Regions from separate parts of the Streptomyces sp. NPDC093261 genome, predicted to be linked through region 1. Evidence: predicted binding sites of a transcription regulator. Region 1 holds the regulator's gene; each other region holds the start of a gene.
The links. Region 1 encodes HrcA, which represses chaperone genes, less so after heat shock. Its sites were predicted from a motif close to TTNGCACTCNGNNNNNCNGAGTGCNAA; they were not measured.
Positions count from the first base shown of each region.

Region 2: the regulator HrcA is predicted to act here: its motif matches at 1,981-2,007, upstream of groL (chaperonin GroEL).
Region 3: the regulator HrcA is predicted to act here: its motif matches at 1,578-1,604, upstream of groES (co-chaperone GroES).

Region 1 covers NZ_JBIVNO010000001.1:822,129-825,399, forward strand. Annotated here, with positions in the region: gene dnaJ (molecular chaperone DnaJ) at 1-857, opposite strand, end outside; gene hrcA (heat-inducible transcriptional repressor HrcA) at 858-1,874, opposite strand; gene ACIP94_RS03795 (MBL fold metallo-hydrolase) at 2,070-2,804, shown strand; gene ACIP94_RS03800 (DUF3097 domain-containing protein) at 2,851-3,271, shown strand, end outside.
Region 2 covers NZ_JBIVNO010000021.1:106,397-109,667, forward strand. Annotated here, with positions in the region: gene groL (chaperonin GroEL) at 199-1,821, opposite strand; gene ACIP94_RS32080 (cold-shock protein) at 2,335-2,538, opposite strand; gene ACIP94_RS32085 (MoaD/ThiS family protein) at 2,990-3,265, opposite strand; gene thrC (threonine synthase) at 3,262-3,271, opposite strand, start outside.
Region 3 covers NZ_JBIVNO010000002.1:214,271-217,541, forward strand. Annotated here, with positions in the region: gene ACIP94_RS07455 (methyltransferase domain-containing protein) at 1-526, opposite strand, end outside; gene ACIP94_RS07460 (polysaccharide deacetylase family protein) at 709-1,536, shown strand; gene groES (co-chaperone GroES) at 1,750-2,058, shown strand; gene groL (chaperonin GroEL) at 2,207-3,271, shown strand, end outside.

The sequences.
Region 1 (3,271 bases):
TCCAGCGGCACCTTGGTGCCGAGGGCCGCCGCCGTCATCGGGATGGTGACCGTGCAGTGCAGGTCGTCGCCGCGGCGCTGGAAGGTCGTGTGCGGCAGCTCGTGGATCTCCACGTACAGATCGCCGGCGGGGCCGCCGCCGGGGCCGACCTCGCCCTCGCCCGCCAGCTGGATCCGGGTGCCGTTGTCGACGCCCGCGGGGATCTTGACGGTGAGCGTCCGGCGGGAGCGCACCCGGCCGTCGCCCGCGCACTCCGGGCACGGGTTCGGGACGATCGTGCCGAAGCCCTGGCACTGGGGGCAGGGTCGGGAGGTCATGACCTGGCCCAGGAAGGACCGCGTGACCTGCGAGACCTCGCCGCGACCGCGGCACATGTCACAGGTCTGCACGGACGTGCCGGGCGCGGCGCCCTCGCCGTTGCAGGTGTTGCAGACGACGGCCGTGTCGACCTGGATGTCCTTCGTGGTGCCGAAGGCCGCCTCGTCGAGCTCGATCTCCAGCCTGATCATGGCGTCCTGGCCCCGGCGGGTGCGCGAGCGCGGTCCGCGCTGCGACGCCGTGCCGAAGAACGCGTCCATGATGTCCGAGAAGTTCCCGAAGCCGCCCGCGCCGAAGCCGCCCGCGCCCGCGCCGCCCGCCTGGGACAGGGGGTCGCCGCCGAGGTCGTAGACCTGCTTCTTCTGCGGGTCCGAGAGCACCTCGTACGCGGCGTTGATCTCCTTGAACCGCTCTTGCGTCTTGGGATCGGGGTTGACGTCCGGGTGCAGCTCGCGGGCGAGCCGGCGGAACGCCTTCTTGATCTCTTCCTGCGACGCGTCGCGGCGCACGCCGAGTACGGCGTAGTAGTCCGTGGCCACTTACGACTCCGCCAGGATCTGTCCGACGTACCGTGCCACCGCTCGTACCGCTCCCATCGTTCCCGGGTAATCCATGCGGGTCGGTCCGACCACGCCGAGTTTCGCTACTGCCTCGCCGCCCGAACCGTAGCCCACGGAGACCACCGACGTGGAGTTGAGTCCCTCGTGAGCGTTCTCGTGGCCGATACGCACCCGCATGGCCGGATCCTTCGCCTCGCCCAGCAGCTTGAGAAGGACGACCTGCTCCTCCAGCGCCTCCAGGACGGGGCGGATGGTGAGAGGGAAGTCATGCACGAAGCGGGTGAGATTGGCGGTGCCGCCGATGATCAGCCGCTCCTCGGTCTCCTCCACGAGGGTCTCCAGAAGGGTGGAGAGCACCGTGGAGACCGTGCCCCGGTCCTCCGGTTCGAAGGCCTCGGGCAGGTCCTGCACGAGCTGCGGGACGTCCGCGAAACGGCGGCCGGCGATCCTGCTGTTGAGCCGCGCCCGCAGATCCGCGAGTGACGTTTCTCCAAACGGCGCGGGGCAGTCGATCATGCGCTGTTCGACCCGGCCGGTGTCGGTGATCAGCACGAGCATCACCCGCGCGGGCGCCATCGCCAGCAGTTCCACGTGCCGCACCGTCGAGCGGGTCAGCGACGGGTACTGCACGACGGCGACCTGCCGGGTGAGCTGCGCGAGCAGTCGTACCGTGCGCGCCACGACGTCGTCGAGGTCGACGGCGCCCTCCAGGAAGTTCTGGATCGCGCGGCGCTCGGGCGCGGTCATCGGCTTGACGGCCGCGAGCTTGTCGACGAAGAGGCGGTAGCCCTTGTCCGTGGGGATGCGTCCGGCGCTGGTGTGCGGCTGGGCGATGTAGCCCTCGTCCTCCAGCGCGGCCATGTCGTTGCGGACGGTGGCCGGGGAGACGCCGAGGTTGTGCCGCTCGGTGAGTGCCTTGGAGCCCACCGGCTCCTCGGTGCCCACATAGTCCTGGACGATGGCGCGCAGCACTTCGAGCCTGCGTTCACTCAGCATGCGCACACCTCCAGCGATCTGTGCCCTTGACGCTTCCCCTGGCACTCTGCGCAGGTGAGTGCCAGCATCCCCGGGCCAAGTGTACGGCCGTCGGGTACGCCCCCGGCAAGGGCGGGCTCCCGTGCCGTGCCGAGGTGTACCGACCTGTCCCACGGTGTCCCGCCCGGCCGGGCGTCTGCGGATAGCGTCACCCCCATGACGGTGTGGTGGGAAGAGTCCGGGTGGGAGGCGCTCAGCGCCCGGGCGGGGCGCACGCGGCTTCCGGGCTGGGACTGCACGGCGGGCCTGGTGGTCGGCGAGCGAGGGGCGCTCATGATCGACGCCGGATCGAGTCTCGCCGAGGGCGCGCGGCTGCGCACCGAGACGCGGCGGCTGCTCGCGCCGCTCGGCGGGGACCGGCGTGTGACACATCTCGCGCTGACGCACCCCCACTTCGACCATGTCCTCGGGGCGGCGGCGTTCGCGGGCGCGGAGGTGTTCGGGGCGGTGGGCATCGACGCGGTGTTCGTCCACGAGCGTGACGCGCTGGTCGCGGACGCGGTGCGGCACGGCCTGGACGCGGCCGTGGCGGCCGAGGCCGGGGATGTGCTGGTCCGCCCGCGCCACCAGGTCTCGGGCGAATGGACGCTGGACCTGGGCGGGGTGCAGGTGCTGCTGGCGAACGTGGGGCCGGCCCACACGGCGCACGACCTGGTGGTCCTCGTCCCCGGCGAGCGGGAGGTGGTGTTCTGCGGGGACCTGGTGGAGGAGTCCGGCGAGCCGCAGGCGGGACCGGACGCGGTCCCCTCGCACTGGCCGGCGGCCCTGGACCGGCTGCTCGAACTCGGCGGCGGGGACGCGGTGTACGTGCCGGGGCACGGTGCCGTGGTGGACGCGGCGTTCGTCCGGGCGCAGCGCGACGCACTGGCGGCCCGTTTCGGCGTGTCGTGACGCCTTCCGCGTCCGCCGCGGCCGGGCTTCTCCTATCGTCATCCGAATGCGCCAGTACTCGCCGGACCTGACCCCGCCGTGGAAGAAGCCCCAGCCCGTGCCGGAGGTCCCGGCGGACCCCGGTCTCGTGGTCGAGGAGCCGCGCACCGGTTTCTGCGGCGCGGTGATCCGCTGCGAGGCGGGCACGGTGACCCTGGAGGACCGCTTCGGCAAGCACCGGGTGTTCCCGCTGGAGCCGCGGGGGTTCCTGCTGGAGGGGCGGGTGGTGACGCTGGTGCGCCCCTCGAGGGCGCCGGTGCGTCCCACGCGTACGGCGTCGGGATCGGTGGCCGTCCCGGGGGCGCGTGCCAGGGTGGCCCGCGCCGGCCGTATCTATGTGGAGGGCCGCCACGACGCGGAGCTGGTCGAGAAGGTGTGGGGCGACGATCTGCGCATCGAGGGCGTGGTCGTGGAGTACCTGGAGGGCG
Region 2 (3,271 bases), on a different contig from region 1:
ACTCCTCGTGGGTGGACTCTGCTGACCGGATGGTATGTGCATGCGCATTGTTGCAGCCCATAAAACAACCACCCATGCCCACCCCGTATTCCGCACCCCGGGCGCAACACCACGTGACCCCGGGCACGCCCGAGGGCGGCACCCCCTGGGGAACAGGGGGTGCCGCCCTCGGTCAGGACGGTGATCGACCGGGGCCGATCAGAAGTCCATGTCACCGCCCGGCATGCCGCCGCCGGCGGGCGCGGCGGCCTTCTCCGGCTTGTCGGCGATGACGGCCTCGGTGGTGAGGAACAGCGCGGCGATGGAGGCGGCGTTCTGCAGGGCGGAACGGGTCACCTTCGCCGGGTCGATGATGCCTTCCTTGACCAGGTCGACGTACTCGCCGGTCGCGGCGTTCAGGCCGTGACCCGGGGTCAGGTTGCGCACCTTCTCCACCACGACGCCGCCCTCGAGGCCGGCGTTGACGGCGATCTGCTTCAGCGGGGCCTCGAGCGCCAGCTTGACGGCGGCGGCACCGGTGGCCTCGTCACCGTCCAGCTCCAGCTTCTCGAAGACCTGGGAGGCCTGGAGCAGGGCCACGCCACCACCGGCGACGATGCCCTCCTCGACGGCCGCCTTCGCGTTGCGGACGGCGTCCTCGATGCGGTGCTTGCGCTCCTTGAGCTCGACCTCGGTGGCGGCACCGGCCTTGATGACGGCCACGCCGCCGGCCAGCTTCGCCAGACGCTCCTGGAGCTTCTCGCGGTCGTAGTCGGAGTCGCTGTTCTCGATCTCCGCGCGGATCTGGTTCACGCGGCCCTGCACCTGCTCCGGGGAGCCGGCGCCGTCGACGATCGTGGTCTCGTCCTTGGTGATGACGACCTTGCGGGCGCGGCCCAGGAGGTCCAGGGTCGCGTTCTCCAGCTTGAGGCCGACCTCCTCGGAGATGACCTCGCCGCCCGTGAGGATGGCGATGTCGCCGAGCATGGCCTTGCGGCGGTCGCCGAAGCCCGGGGCCTTGACGGCGACGGACTTGAAGGTGCCGCGGATCTTGTTGACGACCAGGGTCGAGAGCGCTTCGCCCTCGACGTCCTCGGCGATGATCAGCAGCGGCTTGCCCGACTGCATGACCTTCTCCAGCAGCGGGAGCAGGTCCTTGACCGAGGAGATCTTGGAGTTGGCGATCAGGATGTACGGGTCGTCGAGGACGGCCTCCATACGCTCCATGTCGGTGGCGAAGTACGCCGAGATGTAGCCCTTGTCGAAGCGCATGCCCTCGGTGAGCTCGAGCTCCAGACCGAAGGTCTGCGACTCCTCGACGGTGATGACGCCTTCCTTGCCGACCTTGTCCATGGCCTCGGCGATCAGCTCGCCGATCTGGGTGTCGGCGGCGGAGATGGAGGCCGTGGAGGCGATCTGCTCCTTGGTCTCGACGTCCTTCGCCTGCTCCAGCAGGGCGGCGGAGACGGCCTCGACGGCCTTCTCGATACCGCGCTTCAGAGCCATGGGGTTGGCACCCGCGGCCACGTTGCGCAGGCCCTCGCGGACCAGCGCCTGGGCGAGCACGGTCGCCGTGGTCGTACCGTCACCGGCGACGTCGTCCGTCTTCTTGGCGACTTCCTTGACCAGCTCGGCGCCGATCTTCTCGTACGGGTCCTCGAGCTCGATCTCCTTGGCGATGGAGACGCCGTCGTTGGTGATCGTGGGGGCGCCCCACTTCTTCTCGAGGACGACGTTGCGGCCCTTGGGGCCGAGGGTCACCTTGACGGCGTCCGCGAGCTGGTTCATGCCGCGCTCGAGGCCGCGCCGTGCCTCCTCGTCGAACGCGATGATCTTGGCCATGTGAAGTGGTCCTCCCAGGACTGGGGGTGATTACTTCGGACCGCGCCCGCGCCCGCGACGGACGGCCCCGGCCGGAGGTTCCTTGCCCCACCCGGCCCGCGGCCTCACCGACCCGGTCCTTCTTTGTCACTCTCACCTTCAGAGTGCTAACGCCAATGATTAGCACTCGCCCCGGTCGAGTGCAAGGCGCTGCCCGCAAAGCGGGCCCGTCGGGGGTGGCGGCGGGTGGGGGATGGACACCGGGCGCACCCCCGAAGCGCGCCCGTCGGGGGTGGCGCCGGGTGACGGATGGACACGGCGCGCACCCCCGAAGCGAGCCCGCCGGGCGGCGCACACACACCCTCGCCCGCGCGCCCCCAGCGCCCCGCGCACCCCCAGCGCCCCCAGCGCCCCGCGCTCCCCACACGCCCCGCCGCACCCGTCCCACCGGCCCCGGACAGACCGAGGGGCTCGCACCCCTACGGGATACGAGCCCCTCGACACGTCGAACAGTTCAGTCGTCGGCGCGCAATCTCAGCCGGCCAGACGGACCATGTCCGCCTGCGGCCCCTTCTGACCCTGCGAGATCTCGAACTCGACCCGCTGACCCTCTTCCAGGGTGCGGTAGCCGTCCATCTGAATCGCGCTGTAGTGGACGAATACATCCGCACCACCGTCGACCGCGATGAAGCCGTACCCCTTCTCCGCGTTGAACCACTTGACGGTGCCCTGAGCCATGCCTAACTCCCCTATTACTGGCCCTTGCACAGATCCACACTTCGCGGATCCGGGTCAGACCTCACCCCCCAACGGTTGGGGGCGTGCGCCGGAACGCGTCGACCGCGGCTGAATGTATCTGTCCAACTGCCCTGTGCAACAGGTCAATCGGACGAGAATTCCGGGCATGACCGGTCGGGAATGTACGAAGAATTCACCCGAATTCAGGGCAAGTCGGGCCCGACAAAAGGAATGGATGGCGCAAAACCCCTGCCCACTTTGGCTGCTTCTTGTCGGGCGGGCGGCAGGGACTCCGGTTGTGCGACCGGGAAACCGGGAGCGGGTTCCCCAACTGTACCGCGCTCAACCATGCAGAATTGCCCCCTCCGCTTCTCTCGCGGAGGGGGCAATTCGATGAACTCTCGGTGTTCGGCCCTACCGAGGGTAACGATCGCGTGGGGATGACCTGCCGTCAGCCTCCCGCCACCGCCGGGATGATGGAGACGCCCGCGCCGTCCGGGGTCGCCGTCTCGAGGCCCTGCTCGAAGCGGACGTCGTCGTCGTTGACGTACACGTTGACGAAGCGGCGCAGCTTGCCCTGGTCGTCCAGGACACGGGCGGCGATGCCGGTGTGGTTCTTCTCCAGGTCGGCGATGACCTCGGCGAGGGTCCCGCCCTCGGCCGCGACCTCGGCCCGGCCTCCGGTGTAGGTGCGCAGGATGGTGGGGATGCGAACGGTCACGCTCATGCGAGG
Region 3 (3,271 bases), on a different contig from region 1:
GCCCGCCGCGCCGTGCCGGATCCACGAAGACGGCGTCGTACGGCGAGACGTCCACCCCCGTGACGTCGGCCTCACGCACCTCGATCAGCGCGGACAGGCCGAGCGCCTCGGCGTTCGCCCGTGCCACCGCCGCGGTCAGCGGGTCACGGTCCACGGCCAGCACCCGGATGCCGGCCCGGGCGAGCGCGATCGCGTCACCGCCGATGCCGCAGCACAGGTCCGCGACGGAGGACACGCCGAGCGCCCGCAGCCGCTCCGCGCGATGGACGGCGACCGTCGTCCTCGTCGACTGTTCGACACCGTTGGGGGTGAAGAACATCCGCTGCGCGTCCTCGGCCCCGAACTTCGCCGCCGCCCGCTCGCGCAGCCGCGCCTGGGTGAGGGCCGCCGACACCAGTTCGGCGGGGTGCTCGCGGCGCAGCCGGGTGGCGACGGCCAGCTCCTCGGCAGGGGCGGTGCCGCGCACCTCGTCGAGGAGGGCGCGGCCCTCGGGGCCGAGCAGGGAGTCGAGGGAGAGGGCGTTCACGGGGCCATTGTCGGCCAGTCGGTGGAAGGCGTGCGTCCGGACGCGGTGTCGGCCCGCCGTGGCCCTCGGCGGCTGCAAGGATCCGAAACCATGCAGCTCGTACGACAAGATGAACAAAAACGTGCGAACCGTATCAGGAGAGGTGTACGGCGCCGGCCCGGGCCCGAGGGCGGTGCGGTGGCATGCCCGGAGGGCCACCTGTGAGGGGGCGGCGCCGGCTGCGGGCGATGCTCGCCGGAGCGCTCGCCGGCATGCTGCTGGCGGGCTGCGCCCAGTCCGTCGACCCCATTGAGCGGCTGGGCAGGAAGGCGGCGCAGCGGGTCCACCCCACACCCGCCGCCCATGAGCGGGCCTATCGGCGCTGGGGCCTGCCCGCCCCGCTCGCGCCCGCACCCCGGCCGAAACGCCGCCCGGGCCGGGCGGAGGAGCACCTGCCGGCCGTGCTCGACCGCGTTCCCACCCATGACAGGGTCGTCTTCCTGACCTACGACGAGGGCGCCGAGAACGACCCCCGGTTCGTCGACATGGTCCGCGAACTGCGGCTGCCGGTCAGCGTGTTCCTCGCCGACAGCGCCGCGGACCCCGGTTACGCGCGCGCCGCACGGTTGCGGGCCGCCGGCGCGGTCATCCAGAACCACACCCTGGACGACGCCGCGCTGCGCGGCCGCCCCTACGACGAGCAGCGCGCGGAGATCTGCGGCCAGCGCGACCGGCTGAGGGCGCGGCTGGGCGTGCTGCCCCGGCTGTTGCGGCCGCCGCAGGGCGGATACGACCGTACGACGCTGGAGGCCGCGGCGGACTGCGGCATCAAGGCCCTGATCCTGTGGCGCCCCGCGCCGGGCCCGGGGGCCGGCCGTCACCGCAGGGGCGTGACGCTCCACTCGGGGGACATCGTCCTGGCCCATGAAGCGGGCCGCCCCCTCACCTCGCTGGCCGCCGAGACGACGCGGCTTCTGCGCCGTATCCAGGCACGGGGGTTCACGGTGGGGCGCCTGGAGGACTACCTGTAGGCCGGCATGGGGCACCCGGTCACGCGGCGCGCCACGGGTAACTGGCACTCCGCTTGACCGAGTGCTAATCGCGGTCATAGTCTCGGCCCTGGCACTCCCCACTGGAGAGTGCCAACACGCGACGGGCAGGTCCGGCACCCGCGACGACGGATCCACCTGGTCGCCACCTCAGACAGTTAACCCCGTGAGATCTCCGAAGGGGGAGGTCGGATCGTGACGACCACCAGCTCCAAGGTTGCCATCAAGCCGCTCGAGGACCGCATCGTGGTCCAGCCGCTGGACGCCGAGCAGACCACGGCCTCTGGCCTGGTCATCCCGGACACCGCGAAGGAGAAGCCCCAGGAGGGCGTCGTCCTCGCCGTGGGCCCGGGCCGCATCGAGGACGGCAAGCGCGTCGAGCTCGACGTCAAGGTCGGCGACGTGGTGCTCTACAGCAAGTACGGCGGCACCGAGGTGAAGTACAACAACGAGGAGTACCTCGTTCTCTCGGCTCGCGACGTGCTCGCGATCATCGAGAAGTAACTCACCGAAGCAGACTGCTTTGAGCTGCGCCCCTGGCCCCCGCGACCGTTGATCAGCCGGGCGTCGGGGGCGCCGTTCGTTTTCACCGCGATGACGGCTGCTCCCCGGGAGCGGCCGGGGATCGCATTCGAGAGGACTGAAACGCTCCATGGCGAAGATCCTGAAGTTCGACGAGGACGCCCGTCGCGCCCTCGAGCGCGGCGTCAACAAGCTTGCCGACACGGTCAAGGTGACGATCGGCCCCAAGGGCCGCAACGTCGTCATCGACAAGAAGTTCGGTGCCCCGACCATCACCAACGACGGCGTCACCATCGCCCGTGAGGTCGAGGTCGAGGACCCGTACGAGAACCTCGGCGCCCAGCTGGTGAAGGAGGTGGCGACCAAGACCAACGACATCGCGGGTGACGGCACCACCACGGCCACCGTGCTCGCCCAGGCGCTGGTTCGCGAGGGCCTGAAGAACGTCGCCGCGGGTGCTTCCCCGGCCGCCCTGAAGAAGGGCATCGACGCCGCGGTCAAGGCCGTCTCCGAGGACCTGCTGGCCACCGCCCGCCCGATCGACGAGAAGTCCGACATCGCCGCCGTCGCCGCGCTGTCCGCCCAGGACCAGCAGGTCGGCGAGCTCATCGCCGAGGCGATGGACAAGGTGGGCAAGGACGGTGTCATCACCGTCGAGGAGTCCAACACCTTCGGTCTGGAGCTGGACTTCACCGAGGGCATGGCCTTCGACAAGGGCTACCTGTCGCCGTACTTCGTGACGGACCAGGAGCGCATGGAGGCCGTCCTCGACGACCCCTACATCCTCATCCACCAGGGCAAGATCTCCGCCATCGCGGACCTGCTGCCGCTGCTGGAGAAGATCATCCAGGCCGGCTCCTCCAGGCCGCTGCTGATCATCGCCGAGGACGTCGAGGGCGAGGCCCTGTCCACCCTGGTCGTCAACAAGATCCGCGGCACCTTCAACGCGGTCGCCGTCAAGGCCCCCGGCTTCGGTGACCGCCGCAAGGCGATGCTCCAGGACATGGCGGTCCTCACCGGCGCCACGGTCGTCTCCGAGGAGGTCGGCCTCAAGCTCGACCAGGTCGGCCTGGACGTGCTCGGCTCCGCCCGCCGCGTGACGGTCACCAAGGACGACACGACCATCGTCGACGGCGGCGGCAAGCCCGAGGACGTCGCGGGCCGCATCGCCCAGATCAAGGCCGAGATCGAGACC